Regions from separate parts of the Alteromonas gilva genome, predicted to be linked through region 2. Evidence: predicted binding sites of a transcription regulator. Region 2 holds the regulator's gene; each other region holds the start of a gene.

Region 1 (7,614 bases), on a different contig from region 2:
CCCACCGGTGGGGCTGCTCGAGCCAACGTGAATAAACCGGGGGGCATCGCCCGCTTCCTGCAGATTCATACCAAAATCAATCAGGTTTACAATAATTTGCGCGTGCATTTGTGGCTGTGTCGCGCCGCCCATTACACCAAAACTCAGCCAGGGTTTACTGTTACGGGTAACCATGGCCGGAATAATCGTATGAAACGGGCGTTTACCGGGCTTGTACGCATTATTGTGACCCGGCTCCAGCGTAAACAGCTCGCCACGATTTTGCAGTACAAAACCTAATTCAGGCGGCGTCATACCTGAGCCCATGCCGCGGTAATTACTTTGAATCAACGACACCATGTTGCCGTCTTTGTCTGCCACAGTGAGATAAATAGTATCACCGTCGACAACCCCGGCGTCCAGGCGTTTACTTGCCTGTTGAGGGTCAATGAGCTTACGACGCTTACTGGCGTATTCCTTGGATATCAGCTGCGTGACCGGAATATCATTAAAGGCCGGGTCGGCATAGTATTTTGCGCGATCTTCAAAGGCCAGTTTTTTAGCTTCAACAAAGGTGTGAATATAGTCGGCTGAGCCAAAGCCCATGCCCTCAATGTCGTATTGTTCGAGGATATTTAATATTTGTAGTGCAGCAATGCCCTGCCCATTAGGCGGCAGTTCCCATATGTCGTAACCGCGATAGTTAGCCGCCACGGGCGTGACCCACTCAGAGGTGTGTTGCGCGAGATCGTCATACGATAAAAAGCCGCCCTGCTCTTTCATATACGCCGCGATAGCTCGAGCAATATCACCCTTATAAAACGCATCCCGGCCACCTGTGGCGATTTTTTCGTAGGTGGCAGCAAGGCTTAGATTTTTAAAGATGTCGCCTTTGCGCGGCACCTTGCAACCCGGCATAAATACGTCGGCAAAGCCCGGATAATGACCAATTCTGTCCACATTCATTTGCCAGTAATACGCCACCACTTCACTTATCGGAAATCCTTCTCTGGCATAACCGATGGCAGGGGCCAATATCGTGGTCATTGGCAGGCTGCCAAACTTTTTATGCAGTTCAAACCAGCCATCCACAGCACCTGGTACCGATACCGGCAAAGGGCCAAAGCTGGGGATTTTAGTCAGACCGCGTTGGGTAAATTCATCTTTTGTTAGCGATAGCGGCGAGCGCCCTGAGGCATTCAGGCCATACAGTTGCTTAGTATTGGCGTCCCATACAATGGCAAACAAGTCACCACCGATACCGCTGCCAGTTGGCTCAACTAACCCAAGCATCGCATTTGCTGCGATAGCGGCATCCACGGCATTGCCGCCTTGTTTAAGAATATCCAGTGCCACCTGTGTGGCCAGTGGTTGGCTGGTAGCGGCCATACCATTGCTGGCGATCACTTCAGAGCGGCTGGCGAAGGGCGCTCCAGTAATACGATCATAGGCTACCGCCAATTGGGTGCTGCATACTAAGAGCAGCAATACGTTACAGACTATTTTCATTGTTGGTCTTTTTGCCTGTTTAATTTAAGTACCAGCATACCTGCTATTCATCGCAGTGAGAAGTATTGTGCACAGCAGTCGCCGTTGGCCGGCAACTTTTACGGCGATGAAATGACAGATATAAAAAACCCCGCCAAAGCGGGGTCTGAGTTGAAGTGATATAGGCTTATTAAAATTGTTATCGCTGCCTAATCATTAATTTACCTTCAAGAATTATGAACGGCCGCCGGTGAAGTCAGGATAGGCTTCAAGGCCACACTCGCTCACGTCAACACCTTCAAATTCTTCTTCTTCCGTTACCCGTACACCGATAATTGCTTTGATGATTAACCAGGCAACCAGGCTGGTAACAAATACCCATACGAAGATGGTCAGTGCACCGTAGATTTGACCCATAAAGGTCGCGCCACCAGTGATTGGTACCAGTAACAGACCTAACAAACCAACCACGCCGTGAACAGAAATCGCGCCTACCGGATCATCGATTTTCAGCTTATCAAGCGTAACGATGCTGAATACTACCAGGATACCACCCAGGCCACCGAATAAGGTTGCTGTCAGCGGTTCTGGTGTAGAAGGTTCGGCAGTAATGGCAACCAAACCAGCCAGTGCACCGTTAAGGGCCATGGTCAGGTCAGCTTTGCCAAACATGATGCGAGCAACAATCAGTGCCGCAATACAACCACCGGCTGCCGCAGCGTTAGTGTTCATGAAGACCACTGCCACTGAGTTGGCGCTTTCCACTGTTGCTGTCGCCAGCACAGAACCACCGTTGAAACCAAACCAACCCATCCACAGGATAAATGTACCCAGTGTAGCAAGTGGCAGGTTTGCGCCAGGAATCGCGTTAATTTTACCGTCGGCAGTGTATTTACCTTTACGAGGGCCCAGTACCAGCACACCCGCTAACGCAGCTGCCGCACCGGCCATGTGAACGATACCCGAACCGGCAAAGTCAGAGAAGCCCAGGTCGCCCAGCGTGTACATACCAAAGACAGACGCACCGCCCCAGGTCCAGGCACCTTCCATTGGGTAGATGAAACCGGTCATAACAACTGCAAAGGCCAGGAAAGCCCACAGTTTCATACGCTCAGCCACTGCGCCCGAGACAATAGACATTGCCGTGGCAACGAATACTACCTGGAAGAAAAAGTCAGCCGATGGTGCATAAGTTGCCGGATCTTCAGCAACACCTGTTGCGCCGTCAGCCATGATGCCGCCCAGGAAAGGTGCCCAGTCACCGCCGCCATACATGATGCCGTAACCACAAATCATATACATGGTGCAGGCAATCGCGAACAAAGCGATGTTTTTGGTCAGAATTTCAGTGGTGTTTTTAGCACGAACAAGGCCTGCTTCCAGCATGGCAAAACCTGCAGCCATCCACATTACCAGTGCGCCACAGATCAAAAAGTAAAAGGTATCTAATGCGTACCCTAATTCAAAAGTTGTTTCCATTATGCTTATCTCCGCAAATTTCTCGTCGACGGCTAATTAAAGTGCGTCGGTATCTGTTTCGCCTGTGCGAATCCGAACGGCACCTTCAAGGTCATAAACAAAAACCTTTCCGTCACCAATTTTGCCCGTTTTCGCAGCACCTACGATGGCTTCAACCAAACGTTCTACCTGGTCATCCTGAACGGCAATCTCCAGTTTAACTTTAGGCAGGAAGTCGACTTGATATTCGGCTCCACGGTATAATTCGGTATGTCCTTTTTGACGTCCAAAGCCTTTCACCTCGGTCACGGTCAAACCGTCGATACCGATCTCAGAAATGGCTTCACGAACATCATCCAGCTTAAACGGCTTGATGATTGCTGTGACTAGTTTCATGTGTTGCTCCCAAAATAGTGGTTTGCTTACCAGTGTTCATGTTATGCGAGTGTAAATAGAACAAGACCTGTGCCAAAAGTTAAAACCCTTTATAAACAACAAGTAACAAGTTTTTCGTAGCATTTTCTTACATTTTTTCGCACCATAAAAATGCACTCACAACATATTGCACCAACTTGGTGCCAGTTAATTTCATCTATAAAGTTGGGCTATTTATCGCAGGGAACTATTTTTTAGCCGGTGAGTCTATCTGGCATGAAAAAAATGGATTTAACCTTTTCCGGGCCTCCGCTCTTCGCCCCTGCCAGGCGAACAACGCAACAACGCAAGTATCTGGCTGGCATGGTGGTGATTTCAGCCCTGTTGCACGCCGTGGTCATTGCACTGCTGGCCTTTCCTGCGCCGCCCGAACAGGTTGTCACTCAGGCCCCGGTACAGGCAATTTTATATACGCCCAAAGTCATCACGCCGCAACCAGCACAAGCCTCTGAACCCGCATCAGTTGCACCAGCGCCAGCCGGGCAAGCTACTCCACCAGCGAACGATGCGGCAACACCGGATGCTGTTCCCCCTACTGCAACGCAGAGCGAGTCGACGCCTCAAGTACAACCCACCACACCCATTTCTTCCGGCGCTATTCTGACCCAGGCAGAAGACAGCCCGGCCCCCAGCAGCCGCTCAATTACACAATCTGTGGCCGCCGCGGTCACCCGCCAGCAACAACGTTTACTCAATAGCCTTGCGGCCGAGGAGGCCAGGCAACGGCGTACTGAGATAAGCTCACCGGATTTGCGCATTGGTGAGTACGTACCACCCGAACCTCAAATTGGCGAATACCAGATAAATTGTGATAAAGGTATCAATAGTAAGCTGGCAATGGTTGCGGGCCTAATAGGAGGCAATGTAAAGTGCAGTCAACGCAATGAATTTCAACAGTTCATCGATAAACGTCAGCATAAGCCTAAACAATAAGGGAGCAGACCGTGGCCGGAGCCAACTTACTAGCACTCATTGATGATATTGCCACCTTGCTCGACGACGTCGCTATGATGTCGAAAATGGCCGCCAAGAAAACCGCCGGCGTACTCGGTGACGATCTTGCTCTCAATGCGAACCAGGTGCAGGGGGTCAAGCCCGATCGGGAAATTCCGGTTGTGCTGGCGGTCGCCAAAGGGTCATTCATTAACAAGCTGATACTGGTACCGGCAGCACTGGTTATCAGTGCCTTTGTGCCTGTACTGATTACGATTTTATTAGTGTTAGGCGGCCTTTATCTGTGCTTTGAGGGCGCCGAAAAGCTGCTTCACCGTTTTATTCCTCACGCCGACTCCAGCGCAGACGCCGCTGCAAGACTTGATACCCTGTCGGACCCGTCGGTTGATATTGTGCAACTCGAAAAGGACAAAATTAAAGGGGCAATCCGCACCGACTTTATCCTGTCAGCCGAAATTGTGGTTATTACTCTGGGCAGTTTGCAGGGCGCCGATTTAACCACTCAAATCCTGGTATTAAGCGGCTTAAGTATTGCCTTCACCGTTGGTGTTTACGGGTTGGTGGCAGGCATTGTCAAAATGGACGACTTAGGGTTGTATTTATTGCGCAAATCGCTGACCGGCTCCTATAACAGTGCACAACGTCTGATCGGGCGCTTTTTGTTGTCGGCAGCGCCGATTCTTATGAAAGTCCTGTCAGTGGTAGGGACGATTGCCATGTTTTTGGTCGGTGGCGGTATTCTTACTCACAGTATTGGTTTTTTACATCATATGGCCGCGAGCGTCATTGCCTGGCTCCCGGGGGTCTCTTTGCTCGCGAGCATCGCCTTTGACGGTATCGCCGGATTAATCGCCGGTGTTATTGTAGCGCTGGCAGTGACCGCCATAGCAAAGCTTCGCAAATAACTCACGTTTAAGTCAGCACAGCCACACGGCAGGCACTATCTGCAGTGTGGCTATTTTCGCCACTAAACTGCAAATTTCACTAAATAATAGTCATTGAACTCCAACAACATTTCCTCTCTCCTCTCACAAAAAAAGATAAATAACTTAAAATCAATGACTTAAAATTTATTTTGAGATTGGCACAACTATCGCTAAGCCTATAGCGACTTAGTAATACAGCAAGCTTCGAAGTGCCGCAAAACACATCAGTGCTTCAAGCGTTTACTGGATACAGGGTGGAAAGTTGTCGCCGCTTTCTGGTGTCCCGAAATGAACAGCGAGGTTCACGATTATGATCACATACAGTTTCTTAATTTGGTTATTGCTAGGCCCAGTGCTGGCCTACGTTGTTGCCTTAGGCATTATCAACGGTATTCGTTATTTGTTTACCAGTGACTCGCTACTTAACTAGCGATGCAATCACCCGTTCACGTAGCACGGTTTTAGTACCCTGGACACTCCCGTAGTGCCCTTCTCAGGAATTGCACCAAAGGTGCAATCTCCTGAGTTTTTTTATTCGCCCCCGAAAAGTCGATCCCACCAGGTTTTTTTCTTTTTGGTTTGTTCAGATCGATTGGTTCGTGGCCCCGTACAGTCCTGCTGGGCTACGGGCAACGCATCTAAAACCGCCGGTACACTTACACTGTCCGGACAACCCGGTCGTACGGCCACACCGCTTGTTGCATCAAAATGAGCTATACCCAGACCAGCAGGAAACCGGCGTGATAATGATTTGGGCTCTTGCAGCGCCTGATACGCCATAAATACTGGCAGGGCTCCCGTTGAACCGGTTAGCCCGGTTGAGCCATTATCGTCATTACCCACCCATACTGTGGCCAGATTATTGCGATCAAAGCCAGCAAACCAACTGTCACGGTAATCATCCGTGGTGCCGGTTTTACCGGCCATATTAATCGTTTTGAACTTAGCGCCAATTGCTTTCGCGGTGCCTTCGGTAGCCACCTTATACAGCGCGTAGTTAAGCAAATAAGCAGATTCTTCGCTGACCCGTTGCTCACCGTATTCTTCCTGCTGCCACATCAGCCGATTATTAACACTCACAATGGCATCCACCGTGTGTAGCGGTCGGTATGCGCCGTTATTAGCAATAGTCTGGTACATCTGATTGGTTTCAAAAGGGGTCAGTGCCAGTGCCCCCAAGGTAAGTGCCGGCACGTGAGGGATTGTTCTTTTTACGCCTAAATCACGCAGCGTTGCGGCCACATTATCGATGCCCACTTCCAGCCCCAGATTCACCGTCGGCACGTTAAGCGATAAGCTCAAAGCGTCGATTAACGGCACTGTACCACGATAGGTTTTATCAAAATTCTGCGGCCGCCAGGTATCGCCTTGTTCATCATCCAGTGCCAGCGGCTTATCCTCTAGTGGGGTAGCCAGATTATATGATGCCGGTTGTGAAAGGGCGGTTAAATATACCGCCGGCTTTACCAGCGAACCAATCGGGCGCACCGCATCCAGAGCCCGGTTAAAGCCAGCAAAGCCTACTTGCTTACCGCCCACTAACGCCCGCACCTCACCGCTACTGATATCCGAGATCACCATTGCAGCCTCCAGTTCAGTGCTGCGCTGCTGTTGTAAGCGTGTCAGCGTTGTAGTGAGAGCTTGCTCTGCCCGGCGCTGCGCGTAGATATCCAGGGTGGTAAATACTTTTACGCCAGACTCGCGAATATTAGGATCGGCCAAAATGGTTTGCAGCTCTTTACGCACCTGCGCCATAAAGGCCGGATGCTTGCCCGTAGCCAGACTGTCGCCAGTGGCTATCCCCAGCGGACGGGAAACCGCCATTTCGTATTGCTCAGGGGTAAGCTCATTGGCTTCCAGCAGTACCCGTAGTACCAGGTTGCGCCGTTCGATGGTACGGTCAGTATACTTGCGTGGATTGTAATACGATGGCCCTTTAATCATGCCCACCAGCAGGGCAATTTCAGTTTCGTCCAGTTCATTGATGGGCCGGTCAAAATAAAAATAACTCGCCAGACCAAAGCCATGCACGGCAAGGTCGCCACTTTGGCCCAGAAACACTTCGTTGAGATAGGCCTGAATGATCTCATCTTTGCCGTAACGGGCATCAATAATGATTGCCATCAGTGCCTCTTTTACTTTCCGTTCCAGCGAGCGCTCACGGGTAAGATAGAGGTTCTTGACCAATTGTTGAGTAAGCGTGCTGCCGCCTTGCACTGTGCGTCCGGCGGCAATATTGGCAAGTAATGCCCGCAGGATAGACAGCGGTGCCACACCGTGGTGCTGATAAAAGTCGCGGTCTTCAACCAACGTCAGTGCTGTCACTAGCAGCGGCGGCACGTCATCCAGTGTAATTAACATGCGATCTTCACGG
Region 2 (7,614 bases):
CTGCCGCTGAGTGCCCAGTTTATGGTCGACTCTGCAGTACATATCGCACAATATTTTGGTATTAGTGACTTGGTTATTGGCTTAACCATAATCGCGCTTGGTACCAGTTTACCCGAGCTTGCCGCAAGCGTTGCCGGTGTTTTAAAAGGCGAGCATGATCTTGCCCTTGGTAATGTTGTAGGCTCGAACATATTTAATTTGCTGGCGGTGCTTGGCATGCCCGGGCTGATTTCTCCCGGACTACTCGATGTGAATGCCGCTGAGCGAGACTCGCTGGTGATGCTCGGACTCACTTTATTGCTGTTACTATTTAGCTTTAATTTCCGTGGTACACGGTGTATCAATCGCGTGGAAGCAACCATTTTGGTGGCGTGTTTCCTTGCTTATCAGTACTGGTTATTTGCCTGATGAAACCACAACAACCCACTTCTTTTATCGCCTCAGCCCAGCGCGTAGTGAATATTGAGCTCGCCGCTATCGCTGCGCTGAATGACAAATTTGATGATAACTTCACCCAGGCGTGTAATTTATTACTCAACTGCGAAGGCAAGGTCGTGGTATGCGGCATGGGTAAATCCGGTCATGTGGGCAATAAAATCGCCGCAACCCTGGCCAGTACCGGTACGCCGGCTTTTTTTATGCATCCGGGAGAAGCCAATCATGGCGATCTGGGGATGCTGGGCAAAAAAGATATTCTGCTGGCGATCTCTAATTCTGGTGAAACGGTGGAGCTACTTAACTTGCTGCCGGTGGTAAAACGCCTCAATGTACCTGTAATAGCCATGACCAATCGCATTAACAGTACTCTGGGTAAACATGCCGACGTGGTGCTTGATATTGGTGTCGAACAGGAAGCCTGTTCACTCGGCTTAGCGCCGACAACCAGCACCACAGTGACTCTGGTGTTAGGAGATGCACTGGCGGTAGCCTTGCTGGATGCCAACGGATTTACCTCAGATGATTTTGCGTTGTCCCATCCGGGCGGCAGCTTGGGCCGCAAACTGCTGCTTACGGTGGCCGATATCATGCTTAGGGGCGATGAAATCCCCTTAATACATGAACACGCGACGGTTTCTGATGCTTTACTGGAGATATCCAAAAAAGGGCTTGGACTTACTGGTATAGTAAACCAGCAGGGTGAATTATCCGGCGTCTTCAGCGACGGAGACTTACGCCGTTTACTCGACGCCAGAGTCGATATCCATGGGACCCGCGTTCATGACGTTATGACCCGCGGCTGTAAAACCTCGCGGCAGGAAGATTTAGCTGTTGCCGCATTAAACCTCATGGAAAATCATAAAATCAGTGCACTGTTAGTAGTCGATGACAAGATGCACCCTGTAGGGGCCTTTAATATGCATATGCTACTCAAAGCCGGAGTACTGTAATGACGACCGTCACAACCCTGTACGATGTATTACCAGAAAGCTTGTATAACCAACTGCGCAACATTGCGTTGCTGGTGTGTGATGTCGACGGGGTTTTTTCCGACGGTCGGATTTACCTGGGTAATCAGGGCGAAGAACTAAAAGCATTTCATACCCGAGACGGATACGGCGTTAAAGCGCTGGTAAACAGCGGCATTGACGTGGCCGTGATCACCGGACGCCGTTCGCAAATTGTTGCCGAACGTATGCAAGCTCTCAAGGTTAAACATATTATTCAGGGTGAGGAAAACAAAGCCGACGCTTTGGCAGCCCTGCTCAACACTCTGCAGTTAACGCCGGCGCAAGTTGCAGCGGTAGGTGATGATATGCCTGACACCGGTATGTATGCGCACAGTGCAGTGAACATTGCCGTAAAGGATGCACATCCAGCCGTGTTACAGCAGGCCAACTGGATTACCACTCAACGCGGCGGGTTTGGCGCAGTGCGTGAAATTTGCGATACCCTGCTACAAGCTAACGATGCGCTGGACGGCATACAGGGAAGCAGTGTATGAGTAGACTCGGTCTCATTATTGCTGGCTTATTTATTCTTGCGGCATCGCTCTACTTACCGACATTTTTAACCGAAGAGCCGGTTGTATTGCCCGATCAGGACGTGTTAGCGCTGTCGCCGACGTATAAGGCGCGCAATCTCACAACCACATTATTTAATGAGGAAGGACTGCGTATCCATCAGGTATTTTCTTCATCTATGGAAAACTACGAACAATTGGGTTTTATATTGTTCCAAAAGCCGCAGTATACTGTTTATCAGGATGCTGACGAGCCGCCCTGGCAGGTCGTCGCGGCAGAAGGCACCTTGTATGACAATAATGTGATTCAACTCGAAAAGAACGTTGATATTGTCAGTCAAAATCCGGCTGATTTTGTTCAGCGGGTCACCACGGACTACCTGGAAATCGATTTGGATACCCAAACCATGGTGTCAGAGGCCAGCGTAGAAATATCCGGCCCTAACTTCATCATATTAAGTAACGGGTTACGCGCTAACCTGAAACATAAAACTTATGAGTTAAATGATCATGTGCAAACGACTTATCAACCTGCTAACTAGTGCATTATTAGTGCTTTCACCTGCACTGGTGCTAGCCAAACAATCAGACTTTTCGCAAAACTTAGAAGTGAAATCAGAATCGCAATTTATGGACGGCAAACTTAAGAAAACCGTTCTGGTTGATAATGTCCAAATTACTCAGGGTACGTTAAACATTCGCGCCGATCGGCTCGAAATTGAGGGTGAGCAAGGCAAAGGTAAAGAAATATTCATTGCCACAGGACGTCCGGCGTATTACAGCCAGCAACTGGATGATGGCAAAGTGGTGGAAGCTGAGGCGTTTGAAATACGCTATGAAGTAGCAAATCGAACTATCTCACTCACAGGACAGGCAAAGCTGAATCAAAATGCCCGTACCATGACCGCTGAATCGATTACCTACGATATGGAAAAAGAACAGTTTAAGGCTACCGGGTCTGACGATGGTGACGGCCGCGTTACCACGATTTACAGTATGGAACCCGATGACAGTGCGGCCAAAAAAACCGACAATGATGAACAGGATGACGATAACGAATGACCACCCTGACCGCCAAACATTTAGCCAAGTCGTATAAAAGTCGTCAGGTAGTTCGCGACGTTAGCGTTGAGGTATCGACCGGGCAGATTGTGGGCTTGCTGGGGCCTAATGGCGCCGGTAAAACCACCACCTTTTACATGATCGTGGGCTTGGTACCGCTGGATAAAGGCGACATTCGCATTGATGACATGGATTTAACCCGTCAGCCCATGCATGAGCGCGCCCGTCACGGCATAGGCTACCTGCCTCAGGAAGCGTCCATATTCCGCAAGTTAAGTGTTTTTGATAATATTATGGCGATATTACAAACACGCAAAGGCCTGAGTTCGGAACAGCGATTAAATGAAGCCAATGCCCTACTTGATGAATTCAATATTAACCATATACGTAATAGTACCGGCATGAGTTTGTCAGGTGGTGAGCGCCGTCGCGTTGAGATTGCCCGGGCACTGGCAGCGAACCCCAAATTTATTTTGCTGGATGAACCCTTTGCGGGTGTTGACCCAATTTCGGTTAATGATATAAAGAAGATAATTCAACATCTTCGTGACCGTGGGATCGGCATTTTGATTACCGACCACAACGTCAGGGAAACCCTGGATGTTTGTGAGATGGCTTATATTGTCAGCCAGGGAGAACTGATTGCTCAGGGTAGCGCAGAACAGGTGTTGAGCAATCAAAAAGTGAAGGATGTATACCTGGGTGAGCAATTCAGGCTATAGTTAGGGACAGGCTGCCAAACAATAACGTGACAACCACCATTGTCCATTTCAATAACAAGCAAGGCGTTAAGAATAGAAGTAGATGAAACCATCTTTACAGCTTAAATTTAGTCAACAACTCACTATGACGCCACAGTTGCAGCAGGCCATTAAACTGCTGCAGCTTTCTACACTGGATCTTCAGCAAGAAATTCAGGAAGCGCTGGATGCTAATCCTCTGCTTGAAATCGAGGACAACAGCGACAACGATATCGTCGAGACCAGTAAACTCGATGCTGAAGCTGATGCAGCGGCAACTGCCACCAGCGATAATAATTTAGACTCCAACGAAGCGCTGGAAAAAAACGAACTGCCTGACGAGCTGCCTATCGACAGTACCTGGGATGAATATTATTCAGCATCGTCGGCACCGGCACCTGGCCCTTCCTCGTCAGACGACGATCAGGTTTTTCAGGGCGAAACCACCGATGACATCCAGGCTCATTTATTGTGGCAAATGCGCCTGACGCCATTCAGTGAAATCGACCGTGCTATTGCTATCGCGATTATTGATTCGATAGATGAGTCAGGATATTTAACCGTTTCAGTTGAAGATATTCTCAACAGCGTCAATACTGATGATATGGAAGAGCCCGTTGAGGAAGACGAAGTTGAATGTGTCCTTAAGCGCATTCAGATGTTTGACCCCATCGGCTCCGGTTCACGTACCCCGCAGGAGTGTCTACTGGTTCAGCTTAAACAATTTGCGCCGGATACGCCTTGGCTAAACGAAGCAAAAACATTGATAGAAGATTACGCCGATCTGTTGAGCAGCAAGGACTACCGCACACTCATGCGTAAGTCGCGGCTCAAAGAAGATGATCTGCGAGAAGCCATGCGTTTGCTACAAACACTTAATCCGCGTCCTGGCAGTGCGTTGATTACCCAGGAACCTGAGTATGTCATTCCTGATGTCTCGGTTAGCAAGAAAAAGGGCCGCTGGGTGGTAGAACTCAACCCGGATAGTCTGCCTAAACTGAGCGTTAATCAACAGTATGCGGCAATGAGTCGTCAGTCGAGAAATAGCGCTGACTCACAGTTTATCCGCTCGCACATGCAAGAGGCTAAATGGTTCATAAAGAGCCTGGAGTCACGCAACGACACACTGCTTAAAGTTGCTAACTGTATTGTGCAGCAACAAATGGGCTTCTTTGAGCATGGCCCTGAAATGATGAAACCAATGGTGCTCAATGACGTAGCTGAAATGGTTGATATGCATGAATCAACCATATCACGGGTGACCACGCAGAAATATATGCATACCCCACGCGGTATTTTTGAGCTTAAATACTTTTTCTCAAGTCACGTAGCGACTGAATCGGGCGGCGAATGCTCATCTACCGCTATTCGTGCGTTAATAAAAAAATTGGTTGCTGCGGAAAAACCCAGCAAACCTTTAAGCGACAGTAAAATTGCCCAATTGTTGGCTGATCAAGGTATTAAAGTTGCTCGGCGAACAATAGCAAAATACCGGGAATCACTTTCGATTCCACCGTCTAACCAACGCAAGAGCCTTATCTAGGCAGAAATATAAGGAAGACGAACTATGCAAATTAATCTTACAGGTCATCACGTTGAGATTACCGATTCTTTGCGTAACTATGTTGATACTAAATTTAGCAAACTGGAGCGTCATTTTGACCACATTTCAAATGTCCATGTGATATTGAATGTGGAAAAACTGAATCAAAAAGCTGAGGCCACCATGCATTTAAGCGGTGCTGAAGTATTTGCGTCGTCAGAAAACTTAGATATGTATGCAGCGATCGACGCTATGGTAGACAAGCTTGATCGTCAGGTCATTAAGCATAAGGAAAAGCTCAAAAAGCACTAGGCCCCTAACCCTATGAATATAGAAGCCTTAGTTAGCCTGGATCGCACTGAATGTGCGGTCCAGTGCAACAGTAAAAAACGCATACTCGAAATTATTAGCACAATTGCTGCACAAGCCAATCCGGAAATCCAAAAGGACGAGGCCCTCACAGCGCTGTTGGCTCGCGAAAAAATGGGCAGCACGGGCATCGGCAATGGCATTGCACTGCCACACGGACGGCTGGCCGGCCTTTCAGAAATTACCGCCGTTGTGGTAACCACCAAACCGTCTATTGCATTCGATGCGATAGATGACAAACCTGTCGACATCTTTTTTTCTATATTAGTGCCAGAGAACCAAACTGAAGGACACTTGCAGACACTGGCAACAATTGCCGGTAAACTGAGTCAAAAATCCATCGTAAAGACTATTCGGAACGCCGAAACGAAGGAACAAGTTATTGCAGCGCTGTGCGACAACACCGCCCAGTAAACAGTAATACCACAAGGAGTCTGACAGTTCATGAAGCTTATCATTATCAGTGGTCGTTCGGGCTCGGGGAAGTCCGTTGCGCTGCGCGCACTGGAAGATCTCGGTTATTACTGCGTTGACAACATCCCGGTTAACCTGCTGCCGACCCTGACCCACACGGTAGCCGATGAATACGATCAAGTCGCTGTCAGCATTGATGTGCGCAACCTGCCAAAAGAGCCTGAGGATCTGGTTGAAATCCTCGATTATCTGCCCTCATCCTGGGCTATGACTATCGTTTATCTGGATGCCAGCGACGATATGCTGGTAAAACGTTTCAGCGAAACCCGCAGGCTTCATCCACTTGCCAAATTAAATATATCCCTGGCAGATGCCATCCAGGCCGAAAAAGATCTGTTAGCGCCGATTGTCGAGCGGGCCGATCTGTATATCGATACCGATCGCTTGTCGATTCACCAGTTAGCTGAGTTAATTCGTGAGCGTATTCTGGGTAAAAAAAGTTCGCGGTTGGTACTGGTATTTGAATCCTTTGGTTTTAAACATGGTATCCCCAAAGACGCCGATTATGTCTTTGATGCACGGTTCTTACCTAATCCACACTGGGAGCCAGACCTAAGGCACCACACCGGCCTGGATTCACCCGTTGAAGCTTTTCTCGGTTCACAGCCCATCGTCACTAAGTTTATCTGGCAAATTCAGAATTTAATCACCACCTGGCTGCCGCATTTAGAGCGGAACAATCGCAGCTACGTAACCATTGCCATTGGCTGTACGGGTGGTCAGCATCGCTCCGTATTTGTAGCTCAGTCATTAGCAAAACTGTTCGCAGATAAGCATCCGGATGTGCAAATCCGTCACAGGGAGTTGAACCGATAATGCGTGTAGAGAAAACCCTCACAATCGTTAACAAGCTGGGCCTGCACGCGCGCGCAGCCACCCAGTTAGTGCAATTGGCTAATCAGTTTGATGCGCAGATTACCCTCATTAAAGGCGAGCAGGAAGCCAATGCCAACAGTGTACTGGGCCTGATGCTCATGGAAAGCCACCAGGGTGAGCAGGTCGATGTGATCAGCGAAGGTCCTGATGCCGAAGCCGCCATGCAGGCTGTCGAATCGCTGATCGCCGGGCGCTTTAACGAGGCTGAGTAGCAGGGAGTCGTCACTCCCTGTGGTTTAACGATAGGCGTCAATATACGCCTGAATTTGCCGGTCCAGAAGAGCCAGTGGCAGCGCCCCATTCCCCAGCAACTGTTGATGAAACTCACGGATATCAAACTGATTACCCAGCGCCTGCTCGGCGCGCTCACGTAATTCAAGTATTTTTAGCTGGCCCATCTTGTACGACAACGCCTGGCCCGGCCAGGAAATATAGCGGTCCACTTCGGCGCGCACGTTGGCCATCGATAATGCGGTATTAGCCGCCAGATAATCGATTGCCCGGGCCCGGCTCCACCCTTGCGAGTGAATGCCCGTATCGATAACCAGTCGACACGCTCGCCACATTTCATAGCTTAACCGGCCAAAATG
Region 3 (7,614 bases), 440 kb from region 2:
GATAACTCAAATGCAGTGTGGCGGGGTCGACGTCGTAACTAAACGGCACATTACACTCAGGTATGTTAATCCGGCTATCAACAGGTGTAACGTCGATGGTTAAATTGTCGCTTAAATCATTACTTTGGTCACCAGCAAGTTGTTGATTTAAAAAATCAGCTACACTTAGCGTCAGACGCTCTTGAGCGGTCATGGAGTTTTGTTGGGCAATCGAGTCAAAGTGAGCTAAGGTGATACCTGTAGTCAATATGAAAGCCAAACGTGTAGGCAATAGTAATGTTTTCAATATTTTCATGTTCAGATGTTGTCATTTTGACTATTATTAAACACATATCAGCATGTTTCGCCGATCTGGTTAACGGGTGTCGGAAAGTTGACACCCGTTTTGATGGTAGTTGAACACGCAAACTCTGTGCCTATATTGAAATATTGAGGTGATGTATGTCTGGAATTTTAGATTCGGTTAATCAGCGAACACAGTTAGTAGGTCAAAACCGGCTGGAGTTGTTGCTGTTCCGTCTTAACGGTCGGCAACGTTTTGGGATTAACGTTTTTAAAGTTCGTGAAGTGCTACAGTGCCCGGCGTTAACGTCGATGCCGAAACTCAATCCACTGGTGCGTGGTGTGGCGCATATTCGCGGCCAGACGATCTCGGTTATTGATCTGAGTATGGCAACCGGGGGACGTCGCATAGAAGACTTAAAAACCGCCTTTATTGTTATTGCAGAGTATAACCGGTCGGTACAAGGATTTCTGGTTGGTGCAGTTGAACGTATTATCAATACCAACTGGGATGCCATTATGCCGCCGCCGCAGGGAACAGGCAGGGCAAGCTACCTGACTGCGGTTACAGAGGTTGAGGGAGAGTTGGTAGAAATTCTCGATGTTGAGAAAATTCTCAACGAAATATCGCCGTTGAATACCGAGGTAAGCGAAGCGGTTGCATCAACGCTGAATACTGAAAAGTATAAAGACAAAATCATTTTTATTGCCGATGACTCGTCGGTTGCGCGCAATCAGGTTAAACGTGCGCTGACGACCCTTGGTCTGGAAATCGAAATGGCCAAGAACGGCTTGGAAGCGCTGAAGCGTTTAAAAGAAATCGCAGCGGAGACCGGCGATGTAACCGATAAAGTTGGCGTTTTGGTGTCGGACATTGAAATGCCCGAAATGGATGGGTATACGCTAACCGCTGAAATTAAAAATACCCCGGAACTACAAAAATTGCATGTGGTTTTACATACATCACTGAGCGGTGTATTTAACCAGGCAATGGTGAAAAAGGTCGGCGCAGACGACTTTATTGCAAAGTTCCATCCCGATGAACTGGCTTCGGCGGTACAAAAGTGGTTGGGGCCGGATGAGTAATATAACGGAGCATCACAGGGTTGATTAATAAGGATGTGTCACCGGACGTTTACCGTCAATTCCGGGACTTTCTTGAGCGACAATGCGGCATTGTGCTTGGTGATAATAAGCAGTATTTGGTACGCAGTCGTCTCGGTGGTCTGCTGCACGAGCGTCAGTATAAGAGTATCGATGAGTTATTGAGCCAGTCGATATCGGGACGTGACCGAACGTTGCTGCAGCAGGTGATAGACGCCATGACGACCAATGAAACACTCTGGTTTCGTGACGGCTATCCCTTTGAGCTTCTGATCAAGCAACTGTTACCTGAGCATGCCAGCCGCCAGCGGCGTTTACGCATCTGGAGTGCTGCCTGTTCGTCCGGACAAGAGCCCTATTCCATTGCCATGTCAGTATTGGAGTATCAGCGTCAAAACCCCAGTGCAGCGTCATTGTCGGTAGAGATCCTGGCGACTGACTTATCGAGTAATATGCTCAAGCGATGCGAACAAGGCACCTATGATGAACTGTCCCTGGCGCGTGGGCTTTCAGCTGAGCGTCGTCAGCGCTATTTTAACCCCCATACCGATGGCTTACTGCAAATAAAGCCAGAAGTACGTCGTATGGTGAATTTCCGAAGTATTAACCTGCTGCACAGTTATTCTTCGCTAGGTAAGTTTGATATTGTGTTTTGCCGCAATGTATTGATTTACTTTTCGACAGAACTGAAACAAAAAATACTGCAACAAATTGCCGCTCAATTGAATCCAGGCGGCATTCTATTCCTCGGCGCCTCAGAATCTGTCGCCTCTGCGGCCGATTGTTACCGCATGGTCAAATGCAACCCAGGCTTGTATTACGCCAAAAAAGACTAGCAAAAACATATGCTTGAGAAGTCTTTTGAATCAAAAATAGCATCTTACAGCTAATTGGCACTTCACTTGCTTCTTCTCTTGTCGTTAGAGGAGAAGTCGCATGGCAATAAATTTAGATAAGTTGACAGGTTTCCATAAGAATGCGCTGCAGGTGCGCGCAGATAAAATGGAAGTCATATCAGGCAACCTGGCGAATGCAAATACACCTGGCTACAAAGCAAGGGGTATTGATTTCCAGCAAGCCATGGCGAGAGCTCAACATTCTTCCGGACAGTCGATGACGCGAACTCACGATAAACACCTGAGCGGGACAATAGTTTCCGCAACGGAAATCGGCTTTCGTATTCCATCGCAGCCAGACACCGGCGACGGTAATACCGTTGAAGTTCAACGCGAACGTAACCAATTTTTAGATACAGGTATGCGCTATCAGGCCACGCTGCAGTTTTTGACTGGCAAAATTAAAGGCATGAAGAAAGCGATAAGCGGAGGTCAGGGTCAATGAGTTTATTTGATGTTATGTCTATTTCAGCGTCGGGTATGCATGCAGAAAGCGTACGTTTGAATACGACTGCGAGTAATATCGCCAACGCCAACTCGGTAAGTAGCAGCGAAAGCGAAACCTACCGTGCACGTCACGCCGTATTTGCCGCTGAGCTTAATCGGGCTACCTCAGACAGTAAAAGCAAAGGGGCAGAAGTCAATGTGCTGGGGATTGTTGAAAGTAACCGTCCTCTGCAAATTGAGTACGCGCCGCACAACCCAATGGCTGACGAAAACGGCTATATCTATAAGCCAAACGTGAATATTGTTGAAGAAATGGCTGACATGATGTCGGCGTCTAAAGCATATGAAACCAACGTGCAGGTCGCTGATACTACCAAACGTATATTCCGACGCGTAATGATGCTTGGTCAGGGTCAGTAACAGCGGGTTTATGAGGAAACGAGTGTGAACACAATTAACAGTACCCCCGGACTCACCGACGACCTTTACTGGAAGGAAGAGAAAGTAAAAGTTGCCGACGGATCAGAGAACCAACTGTCCCAGGAAGATTTCTTTGCATTGCTGACCGAACAGTTAGCCAATCAGGATCCAACCAAGCCAGTTGACAATGATCAGATGGTCTCACAAATGACCCAGTTTACGACCGCGGAAGGTATCAACAAACTCAACGACAAGTTCGCGAGTTTTGCTACGTCCATGACGTCTAATCAGGCACTGCAAGCGTCTGGTTTAATTGGTCAGGATGTATTGGTTGAGGCCAATATAGGCTATATGAGCAGTGAAGGGGCAGGCATTTCCGGCTTTGTGGTAAACGATAAAACTGTTCAGGATATGGAAATTACCATCACCAATGGTAACGGTGAAATTGTTAAAACTATCAATGCGGGCACCCAGGGCGAAGGTAACATCGAGTTTAACTGGGATGGTACTGACAAAAACGGCAATCCTATGCCGCCCGGCAATTACGTGGTTAGTGCGAACGGTAAAGCGAATGGTGAAGGGGTTGCGTTATCAACAGCCATCAATCGTCACGTGAGCAGTGTCAGCCTGGCTGGCAGTAATCAGGGTATTATTTTGAATTTAGATGGCGACGTCAGTATTAATCTGAACGACGTTATTCAGATCGGCAGTTAACAGGAGAAAAGCAAATGTCTTTTAATATTGCACTCAGTGGCGTCGCTGCCGCACAAAAAGACTTAGATACCACAGCAAACAATATTGCTAACGTGAATACTGTGGGGTTTAAAGAATCCCGAGCCGAATTCGGTGACGTGTACGCAGCGTCTTTGCTGGCGGGCGGTAAAACCAAAGTGGGTGATGGGGTATTAACTCAGGAAGTCGCGCAACAGTTTACCCAGGGAAGTTTGCAATTTACCAATACCTCGCTCGATTTGGCTATTACCGGCAACGGTTTTTTTGCGACAGTGCCGGATCTTACTTCACGGGATACGTCATTCACCCGTGCCGGGCAGTTTAAGCTGGACGAAAATAATTTTGTGGTAAATACCGCTGGTGACCATCTGTTAGGCTTTCCTGTTAACCCAGACGGTACTAGCTCGTCGGTTGCGTTAAGCACCACGGTACCGGTGCGGATCCCCGATTCATCAGGCTCTCCGCAACCCACCCGGGAAGTCACGATGCGAATGAATTTACCGGCCAACGATGAAGCGCTCAATCCGGCAAACTTCGATCCTAACGATACACTGACCTACAATGCAGCTACCTCTGTAACAGTGTACGATTCACTCGGTGAAAGTCACATCATGACTTACTACTATGTGAAGGACAACACGGATTTAACCAATAACCCCAACCGCTGGCAGATGTATGCCACGGTGGATGATACCCCCGTCAATATTAACGGCGGTAACGATCTTGGGGTGACCAGAGCGGATCCGGCGAACCCAACCGGCCCGGCAGTGCCGTGGACGTCAGCATCACTAAATTTTAATACCAGCGGCGACTTTATCAGTCAATCACCGGCAACCATTCAAACCGAAATTCTCGGCTTGGACGCCGGCGGTAACGGTGCGAATGCGCTTGGTGGCGGTGCTGATCAGGATCAGCAAATTACCATAGATTTTAACCTCGACCCGACCGGTCAAACGGTCAATGAGCCAACCCAGTACGCCTCTGCCTTTGAAGTTACCTCTCTGGAGCAGGATGGTTTACCGGTGGGACGCCTGACCGGGGTTGATATTGGCCCTGACGGCCTGGTACGAGCAACGTTCTCTAATGGTACATCAGAGCCCGTGGTACGTGTTGCCCTGGCGCGATTCTCCAATGAGCAGGGGCTTACCCAGAAAAGCAATACCCAGTGGAAAGAATCAATAGAGTCGGGTGAGGCGCTGGCAGGTGAAGCGACCACCGGTACCTTTGGCGAAATTAACTCTTCGGCGTTAGAACAAGCCAACGTGAACCTCACTACTGAACTGATTGACCTTATTATTGCCCAGCGTAATTTCCAGGCAAATTCGCGGGCGTTAGAAATTAATAACCAGCTTAACCAGACAATTCTGGGTATTCGATAAGCGCTTTAGGTTACTTATAATCCACACTTTCAAAAGCCAGTTCGTTTATCACGACTGGCTTTTTTTATGTCCCGCTTTTATGGCCTGACTTGTTGAGCGTATTAAGCGTACTTGGCACCCCGTTTGCAACAATAAGTTAAATGTAACTTAAGCGTCAAAAGGCAGTCATGGACAAATTACTCTATATCGCCAGTAGCGGCGCCGGACAGGACCTGTTAGCCACGTCTCTGCGGGCTAATAACCTGGCCAACGCTCAAACGACAGGCTTCAAGGCACAGCTGGAACAGGCAAGAGCTATGCCGGTCTACGGCGAAGGTTTGCCGACCCGGGTGTTTGCCATGACCGAAAGTCCGACCAATAACTACGAAGACGGGCCGCTAATTCAAACCGGCCGGGATCTGGATGTGGCAATTCAGGGCGATGGCTGGTTCGCCGTTCAGGATGGTCAGGGCAATGAGGCCTACAGTCGCAACGGTAACTTTCAGTTGGGTCCTGACGGTGTGCTGGAAGATGTGCACGGCAATGTCGTGCTGGGGGATGCCGGCCCGGTCTTTTTGCCGGTCCCGCTGGATAACCTGACCATCGCCTCCGATGGCACTATCTCAATTCGTCCTCAAGGAGCGCCGGAAGCCGTTAGTGAAGAAGTGGGGCGCTTAAAACTCGTTAAGCCTGAATACAGCGACATGGAGCGCGGCACCGATGGGTTGTTTCGCCGCAAGGACGGTATCCTGGCACCTGCCGACGAGACCGTGTCGGTGATGACAGGCATGCTTGAAGGCTCAAACGTGAATGCCATCGATGAAATGGTCAGCATGATCAGCCTGCAACGCCATTATGAGTTGCAAGTCAAAATGATGAAGAAAGCCGATACACTGGATACCCGCGGCAATATGCTGCTGAGAATTATCTAATTTAGCCCGGGCAACCTTGCCCTGGCAGAGGAGAAACTACTATGCATCCAGCACTTTGGATTAGTAAAACCGGCCTTGATGCCGCTCAGACCGATGTGTCGACGGTGTCAAATAATCTGGCCAACGCCTCGACGGTGGGTTTTAAAAAAGACCGGGCGATCTTTGAAGATCTGCTTTATCAGAATATCAATCAGCCCGGTGGGCGATCGTCAGCCGATACCGAGTTACCATCCGGATTGATGATTGGTGCGGGCTCTAAGGTCGTGGCAACCCAAAAAGCGCATACGCAGGGCAACCTGATTACCACGGATAATGCGCTGGATATGTCTATACAGGGTCGTGGTTTTTTTGAAATATTGCAACCTGACGGCACCATTGCCTATACCCGCAACGGTCAGTTCACGTTAAATGATCAAGGCCAGTTAGTTACGCCTGGTGCCGGATTTTTACTGCAACCTGAAATTGCCATACCAGAAGATGCCCAGCAAATTACCATTTCTCAGGATGGCGAAGTGTCTGCCTCAGTACGTGGTCAGGCTGAGCCCCAGGTATTAGGTCAGCTTAATATTACCGACTTTGTAAACCCGACAGGTTTACAACCCGTTGGTCAGAATTTGTATGTTGAAACGGCTGTGTCTGGCGCTCCCCTGCAAGGCGTTCCTGGTCTGCAGGGCTTGGGCACGCTGGCGCAGGGAACGTTAGAAACTTCTAACGTTAATGTCACCGAAGAGCTGGTCAACCTGATTGAAAGTCAGCGTTTGTACGAGATGAACTCAAAAGTTATTTCTTCGGTAGATCAAATGCTTGGCCAGGTTATTCAGCAGCTATAACACATAGTAGGTATGTCATGTTACGTCTTGTTCTGTTTACCTTAATACTGTTGATCGTCGGTGGCTGTGCCAGCACAGGCGCTGATCACGTGCAAGCCAACGATCCTTCGTTTGCGCCGGTTATTCCTGACCTGCCACGTGAACAAATTGTCGAGGACGGCGGCTTGTTTCGTCCGTACATGGCCAATAGTTTGTATTCGGATGTAACCGCGCGCCGGGTAGGTGACATTATTACCGTTACCCTCAGCGAAAATACCAATGCCAGGAAGTCGGCAGGTACCACAACATCAAAAGAATCAAATGTCGATGTACAGCCGATCACCGGGTTAGGTGGCAATGCGCTGAACATTGGCAACGAATCAATCCAATTGGGCCTGAACTCCTCCAATGAATTCAATGGTGATGCTCAGGCTAACCAGAGCAATAGTTTAAATGGCAGTATTTCGGTAACGGTAGTGGATGTGCTGGCTAATCAAAATCTGGTGATCCGCGGCGAAAAGTGGCTCACCCTTAATCATGGTGACGAATACATCCGCTTAACCGGCATTATTCGCGCCGCCGATATTTCGCCGGAAAACGAAATTTTATCGACTCGTATTGCCAATGCCAGGAT
Region 4 (7,614 bases), 120 kb from region 2:
CACAGCAGCTAACACTGGTGGCCTGGCAGGTACTGAAACTTATACACTTACCGCTGGCTTCGCTAACGGCGTGGTTACCTGGACAGAATCTTGCTCAGACGCAACACTGTGCTAATTCGATAACGGTAACAAAAGCCCAGTCCCTGCTGGGCTTTTTGCATTCTGAGTGAAGGAAATCGGCAATGGCTAAACAACAGGCGCTAACTACCTACACCTGGCAAGGTAAGAACCAACGAGGCCAGACGATTAAAGGCGAAACCAGCGCCAGATCTGTGCAGGAAGCAAAGAACCTGCTGCGTCGGCGCGGCATTTCGGCCACCAAAGTCAGAAAACTCGCCAAGCCTTTATTCGGTCGGGGCAGCGAAAAGCTCAATGCCGCCGATATCAGTGTAATAACCCGCCAAATGGCGACGATGCTCGGTGCCGGTGTAACCCTCATCCAAACCATTGATATGTTGGCCAAAGGTCATTCAAAAGCAGAAGCCCGCAAAGTGCTTAGCCAAATTGGTGATGAGGTAAAAGCCGGTAATCAACTGTCAACGGCACTGCGCAAGCACCCAAAACACTTTGATGACCTGTACTGCGATTTGGTAGAGACCGGTGAGCAATCAGGCGCGCTGGAAACCATTTACGATCGTATTGCCGTATACAAAGAGAAGGCCGAAGCGCTTAAGTCAAAAATTAAAAAGGCGATGTTTTATCCCATTGCTGTGGTGGTTGTCGCCTTTATAGTCACCACGGTGCTGCTGGTGTTTGTGGTCCCTCAGTTTGAAGAGATTTTTTCGAGCTTTGGCGCGGAACTCCCGGCATTTACCCAGTTTGTTTTGGCCATATCCAAATTTGTTCAGGATTACGGCGTATTCTTATTTGCCGGCATGGGTGTCGCAGGCTTTTTGTTTAAGCAATGGTATGCCCGCTCAAAAGATTTGCGTGACCGAATTGATGCCCGGTTGTTAAAAGTGCCTGTCATTGGCGAAATACTCAAAAAAGCCGCCATTGCCCGTTTTACGCGAACCCTGGCCACTACATTCGCTGCCGGCGTGCCGTTGATTGGAGCGTTGGAATCTGCCGCAGGCGCTTCTGGTAACGCCGTTTACCGCGATGCTATTTTGTTTATCCGTAAAGAAGTTGCCGGTGGTATTCAGATGAATACGGCCATGCGCAGTACCAGTGTGTTTCCGGACATGGTGACGCAAATGATTGCCATTGGCGAAGAGTCGGGCGCGGTCGATGAGATGCTCAGTAAAATTGCAACCATCTACGAAGCAGAAGTCGACGATATGGTTGACGGCCTTACCAGCCTGCTGGAGCCTATGATTATGGCGGTGCTGGGTGTCGTTATTGGTGGCCTGATCGTGGCAATGTACCTGCCAATATTCCAAATGGGTATGGTAGTGTAAATAAACCTAACCTGTTATTCTGAAAACAGGTTTAATTTAAAAGAACAGCCATGCAATCTGTCATTGATCTTTGCCTTTCCCAACCATGGTTTTTTTATACCCTCGTAGGTATTGTCAGTTTAATGGTGGGAAGTTTTTTAAACGTTGTGATCTACCGACTTCCCGTCATGATGGAGCGCGACTGGCAGCGCGAATACCAAAGCTACTTTTCACCCGATGAACCACCCGTGCATACGGAACGCTTCGACCTGGTTAAGCCCGACAGCACCTGTCCCGGCTGCGGCCATAAAATTCGTTTTTGGGAAAATATCCCGCTGATTAGTTACGCGCTACTCGGCGGGCAGTGCAGCCAGTGTAAAACATCAATATCCTTTCGCTACCCGGTCGTCGAGTTACTTACAGCGTTGCTGAGTGTGTGGATAGCAGCTCATTTCGGGCCATCACCTGAAGCGTTTGTAGGTATCGTACTTACCTGGTTGCTGGTGGCGATGACCTTTATTGATTTGGATAAAATGATACTGCCCGACCAGTTAACCCTGCCGCTGTTATGGATAGGCTTACTGGCGAGCATTTACCCTGTATTTGTCGCCCCTGCCGACGCGATTCTTGGTGCTGCAATCGGCTATCTGATTTTGTGGAGCATTTACTGGGCATTTAAACTGCTGACCGGCAAAGAAGGCATGGGCTATGGGGATTTTAAGCTACTTGCGGCGCTGGGCGCCTTTACTGGCTGGCAGGGATTACTGATGATTATCCTGCTGTCCTCTTTCGTTGGTGCCGTATTCGGTATCGTTATTATGCTTCGCCAAAAACAGGGCAAAGATATGGCGATACCTTTTGGCCCCTATCTGGCCATTGCGGGCTGGCTGACCCTGATGTATCAGGACACCATCACCACCGCCTACTTTAACTGGATAATGGGGTAAGTCACGGTGGCTGACAAGGCTTTAATTGTGGGCTTAACCGGTGGTATAGGTTCGGGCAAAACGCTGGTCAGCGACACCTTCGCAAGCTTCGGCGTGCCGATTATTGACGCCGATGTGATTGCCCGCCAGGTAGTGGCGCCCGGCTCGACAGGACTGGCAGCCATTGCCGCACATTTTGGTCCTGACGTACTTACCGCAGAGGGTCAACTCGATCGCAGCGCCCTGCGCCAGCGCGTATTTACCAACGACAGCGAAAAGCAATGGCTCAACAGTTGCCTGCATCCGCTCATTCGCACTGCCATGCAAGCACAGATAAACGCTGTGACAGCGCCTTATGCTATTCTGGCGGTGCCGCTGTTACTGGAGAATAACCTGCAGCACATGGTAGACCGTATTGCCGTAGTGGATTGCTCTGAGTCCTTGCAACTGAGCCGGGCACTCAGGCGCGACGGTAGCAGCGAAACAGTGATTAAGGGCATTATGGCGTCACAGGTTAGCCGCAATGAACGACGTGACGCGGCCGATGACATTATTGATAATAGTGGCGATATCGCATTCACACGCCAACAGGTAGAAGCCTGCCACCAGCGCTATATAGCGTTAGCTGACGCCAGGTGAGCGTAATTCACTCAGAGCAACGTTTGCTGCACCCACATTCGGGCAAATCGCCACAGCGCTTTACGCTTTCTGTGCCGCTTTTCGGGATCGTCTGAGTGCCAGCCCTGCACGGCGCCGGCACTGAAGCTTCCCAGCAAACCCAGCGGTGTTGCAAGTAATAACTTTGACGCGGTGATTGCGTCTTCCTGGCAATATTTGCCCAGCTCCTTAAGCTCCTGATACTGATGAACACAGTGCTCACGCTGCTGCAAAGATTGACGTAGAAACAGGTTGGTCATAGTTTTCCTCGCTCTATTGACTCGATGTTGATGCGATGATGACTGTCGATAATAACGCTGTGCACACGTTATCAGGCATTGAGCGCCCGCTGATTAAGGTCGCGATTCTGGCGCTTGTGCATCACGTGCTGAACCGGGTGATTCCGGTTCGCCGCGGCCAGCGTTAATGAGAGGCGTAAGGGTAAGGTGCTTGAATGCCGATCTGGCAGTGCGCCATGCCACGCCCATTAGCAGACCATTAACTCCCAAGAGTATCAGCGCCACAAATGCCGGTTGCATGCCTGAGTTACTCAGCATGACTGCCGCAGCGACATTAACAATCAACCAGCACACTAAGCAGAAAGCAAAAGTTGCAAGGGTGGCCAGCACGGTAACGAACAGTGACTGCCGTAACAAACGCGTCTCGGCCACAACGAGCGCCCACTGGGCCTGCCATTGCAGTTTTTTGGCTGCAATCAGGTCGCTGAAAGTATCAATGACTTCCTGTATCGAAATATCATCTTTGACCTGTCCGGCCGTGCCCGACTGGGCACTCGATTCATTGCCGCTCGCGGCCTTGTCAGTGGCGCTCGTGGCCTTACCAGTGGCATTGGCATCAGGGCTTTGCGCACGCGAGTGAGCGTCACCAGTAGGTTGTGCCCTCTGTCCGGCTGCCTCTTGCCCATACGCACGCGCCTCAGCAGCGCCATCGGGGCGCTGCTGAGACGTGTGCTGCGTGTCCTTACCATGCGTTGATTTGCTCATGGGCGATTAGTCATCCTATTTGCTTTTCTTGAGCAATGATGCGACCAGCATACCCGCTGCAAATGTGATACCCGCCGCCGCAACCGGATTTTCAACGGCGTAGTTACGTACGCTTGACCCTAACCATTTTTCTTTCGCCGCACGGCGGCGTTCAGCCATATTTTCGGCCGAGGCTGAAGCGGAGTTACGTAGCGATTCTTCTGCAGACGCGGCCTTCTCAGCAATAGTGTCCAGCGATTCGTGCAGTGATGATTGCAATTTATCTGTCATTGGATGTCCTTGGTTGTCTTTACCGTTTCCTGTAGATTTTGCAGTAGCCATTGTTAGCTCCTTTGGGTTAATGAATCTACAGTGAATGATGCATCCTCTGTTCCAACACGCTAACCCAATGATATTTAATAACTATTCAAATAAATCCCAAAGCCTTGTATAATTTATAGGTAAAATCTGCAGGGCAGCAATGTAATTCCTTCTTGCTTTCGGTGGCTTAAATTACAAACAGTTTAAAAGGTGTTCGTGTTGAGTATTCGAGCGCAGTTAAGTCGAGCTGCTCAGCTGATTCAATTGGTAAAATTCAGGGCGTACTGGTAGTCTAGAACGAATAATTTGAGAGGAACTTAATGTCTAACTCCACAGTATACGAATTCCCTTTGAAAGAAAAAGTTCGTAACTACCTGCGCATCGAGCAGTTAATGAGCCAACTTAAACTGGGCGCAGCCGGTCAGAACGAGGGTTTAGCGCTGTATTTCTTTGAGCAACTTTTTACCCTGCTCGACCTGTTTGAGCGCATTGATATTCGTACTGATATTCTCAAAGATCTCGATGCCCACGAAAAAAACCTGGTGCATTGGTCGCAACTACCGAATATCGATAATGACGCCTTACAGCATACCCTGCGCTCTATTATTAACGTGCGGGATAAACTCAAAAGCAGTAAAAAAATCAGTGCTATGCTGCGCGACGATAAATTTTTAGCCAGCATTAAACAGCGTTTTGCGATCCCCGGCGGTACCTGTAGTTTCGATTTGCCAAACTTACACTATTGGATCAACCGGCCTGTTACACAGCGCCAGCAAGATCTTAAACAATGGACGGAGTGTTTCGCACTCACTGAGGAAGCCATCAGCATTGCCCTGTCGTTTTTAAGAGAACGAGCGGCCTTTGTGCGCACTGAAGCAACAAATGGTTTTTATCAGGGTGTTTCTGAAGCGAAAAACGAATTGGTCCGCATTCGCTGCGCCACCGATATTGACTATTTTCCAACGCTGAGTGGAAATAAGTACCGGTATGCCATTAGATTTATGTATTATTCTCCACCTGACGGCCAGTCTGGCTCCGTCGAACAAAATGTCCAATTTGAATTAGCAGCGTGTTAATCATGAAAGTAAAATGTCCAACATGTCAGCAAGATGTTGAATGGGTTGCCGCCAGTGAGTACCGCCCGTTCTGCAGTAAAAAATGCCAACTCATAGATTTAGGTGAATGGGCCGACGAAGATAAAGTCATCTCTACGCCCGTGCAAGACTCTGCTCTGGACAGTGGTATCGATCCTGAAGATATCGAAGCCATGCTCAGTGAGCAGCACAGCGACTTTTTTAAACATTAGGCACGCATTAATCATGATCCGTAATATTACATTCGTGGGTGCAACCCATGGTAACGAACAAAGTGGTATTCAGCTCGTTAAAAACTGGCAACGCTTTGGTTTGCCCGCCGGTTACAGCAAGCTCAATATTGATTGTTACCTGGCAAACAAAGCAGCGATGAAGGCCAATGTCCGTTTTGTGGAAGAAGACTTAAACCGCCAGTTCACTCCGGCGCTATTAAGTAAGACACCTGAAAGCCTTGAGGCGCAACTTGCCCACACCCTTAATCAACAATGGGGGCCAAAGGGCGCATCAAATATCGATTTACTCATTGATATCCACAACACGACCAGCGCTATGGGCGCCACTTTGATTATTCTCGAAACCGATGAGTTTCACACTCAGTTGGCCCGATACGTAAAGCAACAAATGCCAACCGCGAATATACTGGTCGAAGACGAGAAACCTGCCGCCGAGCATGGTTATCTGTGCACCCTTGGTAAGCGCGGTATTATGATAGAAGTGGGTGCCCAACCCCAGGGCTTATTGCGCGCCGACACCTACGCGCTCACGGCCCAAATGGCATTAACGGTTTTGGATTTTGTGGGTTTATACAATCAACAAAACGTGCCTGGCCTGCCCGCCTGCGAGGTATTTCGGTTTGGCGAAAACATTATCTACCCGCTCGACGGCGATTCAGAGCGTTTAGCCATGATCCACCCTGCTTTGCAAGACAAGGATTTTCAACCGCTCAACCACGGCGACCCGGTCTTTCAACTGTTTAACAGCGACGAGCAAACCTGGGAGGGTGACACCATATATCCTCACTTTATCAACGAAGCGGCCTATCACAAACTCCACGTCGCGTTTGCCACGGCAGTTAAAGCCACTCTGTAATAGCCCAGGCGGCAATATTGCGAAACCGGACGCTCCCGGTCTGTCAATAGAGCCGCAACGAGGCATGCATACTGCTGCGAAATGCGACAGCAGTATGCGGATATAATCCTTGCGCGTGCTCTGCTCAATCATGTCCTCTGTCTCGAATATTGATTCACCTGTTCAGGACACCCTCATCACATTTACCATACTAAATGTTAATACGTAAAAATTTATAATTGCGCTATTTTTAGTTATGCCAGTCCTGAATGTTGTAATGAAAGCGGTGTAGAGCGACGCTATTAACAAATTACATACTGAAGATTCGGACAATTCGAAACCGCAGATAACGAAGGCCACAAGTATTGCATCGTTATCTTCAGGGAAGAGCTTTACAGTATTACAGAGATGGTTTCTTCAATTTGATTTTTGGAGAATAACTAGTGTTAGTATCAGCAGCAAAACATAAAGTCCAGGTGACTGAAAAACAAAACGTCATTGACTTTCAGCAACAATTAATTAATTCAATTAATCAACACGTTGCGAGCATTGAGTTTTCTCCCAACGGCACGATTATCAACGCAAGCGATGAGTTCTTGTCGCTAATGGGTTACGCTAAAAATGATATTATCGGCGAACACCACCGGATATTTTGCGTTGGTGATACTGCATCCTCCCCCGAATATCAGCAATTCTGGCAGCAGCTCAATACTGGTGAAAAACAAAGCCGAACCTTTAAACGTAAGAAAGCCAATGGCGATATAGTATGGCTGGAGGCGACATACATACCGGTATTAGATCAGCGTGGTTCCGTGCGTTCAGTATTCAAAATTGCCTATGACGTCACGCAAAAGGTGGTAGAAAAAGAAAGCTTACAAGCCGTCAGTACTGCGTTGGATAAATCCATGGCGGTAATTGAATTTATGCCTGACGGTACCATAATTGAGGCTAACCAGAACTTCCTCGAAACAGTCGGTTACAGGCTCGAACAAATTAAGGGACAGCATCATCGACTATTCTGCACAGAAGAATTTCTGAGGGAAAATCCAAATTTTTGGGCCTCTCTTGGCAAAGGCAATTATGCTCAGGGTCTTTACGAACGTAAGAATAGCCAGGGTGACAGCATTTGGCTTGAAGCCAGTTATAACCCCATATTCGATAGCAACGGTACCGTAACGAAAGTGGT

The links. Region 2 encodes sigma-54, which starts transcription at its own class of promoters, with help from an activator protein. Its sites were predicted from a motif close to GTTGGCACGNNNNTNGNNT; they were not measured.
Region 1: glnK (P-II family nitrogen regulator) is a predicted target of sigma-54. The motif match lies at 3,380-3,398, and genes of this name have one in related genera.
Region 3: flgF (flagellar basal-body rod protein FlgF) is a predicted target of sigma-54. The motif match lies at 5,371-5,389, and genes of this name have one in related genera.
Region 4: OIK42_RS05280 (DUF883 domain-containing protein) is a predicted target of sigma-54. The motif match lies at 4,325-4,343, and genes of this name have one in related genera.

Annotation. Positions count from the first base shown of each region.
Region 1 covers NZ_JAQQXP010000002.1:335,153-342,766, reverse strand. The annotation lists gene ggt (gamma-glutamyltransferase) at 1-1,488, opposite strand, end outside; gene amtB (ammonium transporter AmtB) at 1,702-2,946, opposite strand; gene glnK (P-II family nitrogen regulator) at 2,983-3,321, opposite strand; gene OIK42_RS15140 (hypothetical protein) at 3,577-4,293, shown strand; gene OIK42_RS15135 (DUF808 domain-containing protein) at 4,305-5,219, shown strand; gene mrcB (penicillin-binding protein 1B) at 5,772-7,614, opposite strand, start outside.
Region 2 covers NZ_JAQQXP010000001.1:1,061,851-1,069,464, reverse strand. The annotation lists gene OIK42_RS04735 (calcium/sodium antiporter) at 1-408, shown strand, start outside; gene OIK42_RS04730 (KpsF/GutQ family sugar-phosphate isomerase) at 408-1,388, shown strand; gene kdsC (3-deoxy-manno-octulosonate-8-phosphatase KdsC) at 1,388-1,942, shown strand; gene lptC (LPS export ABC transporter periplasmic protein LptC) at 1,939-2,502, shown strand; gene lptA (lipopolysaccharide transport periplasmic protein LptA) at 2,471-3,022, shown strand; gene lptB (LPS export ABC transporter ATP-binding protein) at 3,019-3,744, shown strand; gene OIK42_RS04705 (RNA polymerase factor sigma-54) at 3,827-5,305, shown strand; gene hpf (ribosome hibernation promoting factor) at 5,330-5,617, shown strand; gene ptsN (PTS IIA-like nitrogen regulatory protein PtsN) at 5,630-6,088, shown strand; gene rapZ (RNase adapter RapZ) at 6,119-6,964, shown strand; gene OIK42_RS04685 (HPr family phosphocarrier protein) at 6,964-7,236, shown strand; gene OIK42_RS04680 (DUF885 domain-containing protein) at 7,261-7,614, opposite strand, start outside.
Region 3 covers NZ_JAQQXP010000001.1:1,504,522-1,512,135, forward strand. The annotation lists gene flgA (flagellar basal body P-ring formation chaperone FlgA) at 1-247, opposite strand, end outside; gene OIK42_RS06605 (chemotaxis protein CheV) at 442-1,368, shown strand; gene OIK42_RS06610 (CheR family methyltransferase) at 1,389-2,222, shown strand; gene flgB (flagellar basal body rod protein FlgB) at 2,323-2,727, shown strand; gene flgC (flagellar basal body rod protein FlgC) at 2,724-3,149, shown strand; gene OIK42_RS06625 (flagellar hook assembly protein FlgD) at 3,174-3,863, shown strand; gene flgE (flagellar hook protein FlgE) at 3,878-5,260, shown strand; gene flgF (flagellar basal-body rod protein FlgF) at 5,428-6,171, shown strand; gene flgG (flagellar basal-body rod protein FlgG) at 6,213-7,001, shown strand; gene flgH (flagellar basal body L-ring protein FlgH) at 7,019-7,614, shown strand, end outside.
Region 4 covers NZ_JAQQXP010000001.1:1,181,239-1,188,852, reverse strand. The annotation lists gene OIK42_RS05310 (pilin) at 1-115, shown strand, start outside; gene OIK42_RS05305 (type II secretion system F family protein) at 183-1,400, shown strand; gene OIK42_RS05300 (prepilin peptidase) at 1,451-2,326, shown strand; gene coaE (dephospho-CoA kinase) at 2,333-2,944, shown strand; gene OIK42_RS05290 (hypothetical protein) at 2,956-3,222, opposite strand; gene OIK42_RS05285 (hypothetical protein) at 3,316-3,966, opposite strand; gene OIK42_RS05280 (DUF883 domain-containing protein) at 3,982-4,287, opposite strand; gene zapD (cell division protein ZapD) at 4,587-5,342, shown strand; gene yacG (DNA gyrase inhibitor YacG) at 5,345-5,572, shown strand; gene OIK42_RS05265 (aspartoacylase) at 5,586-6,449, shown strand; partial or broken gene OIK42_RS20460 (PAS domain-containing protein) at 6,872-7,614, shown strand, end outside.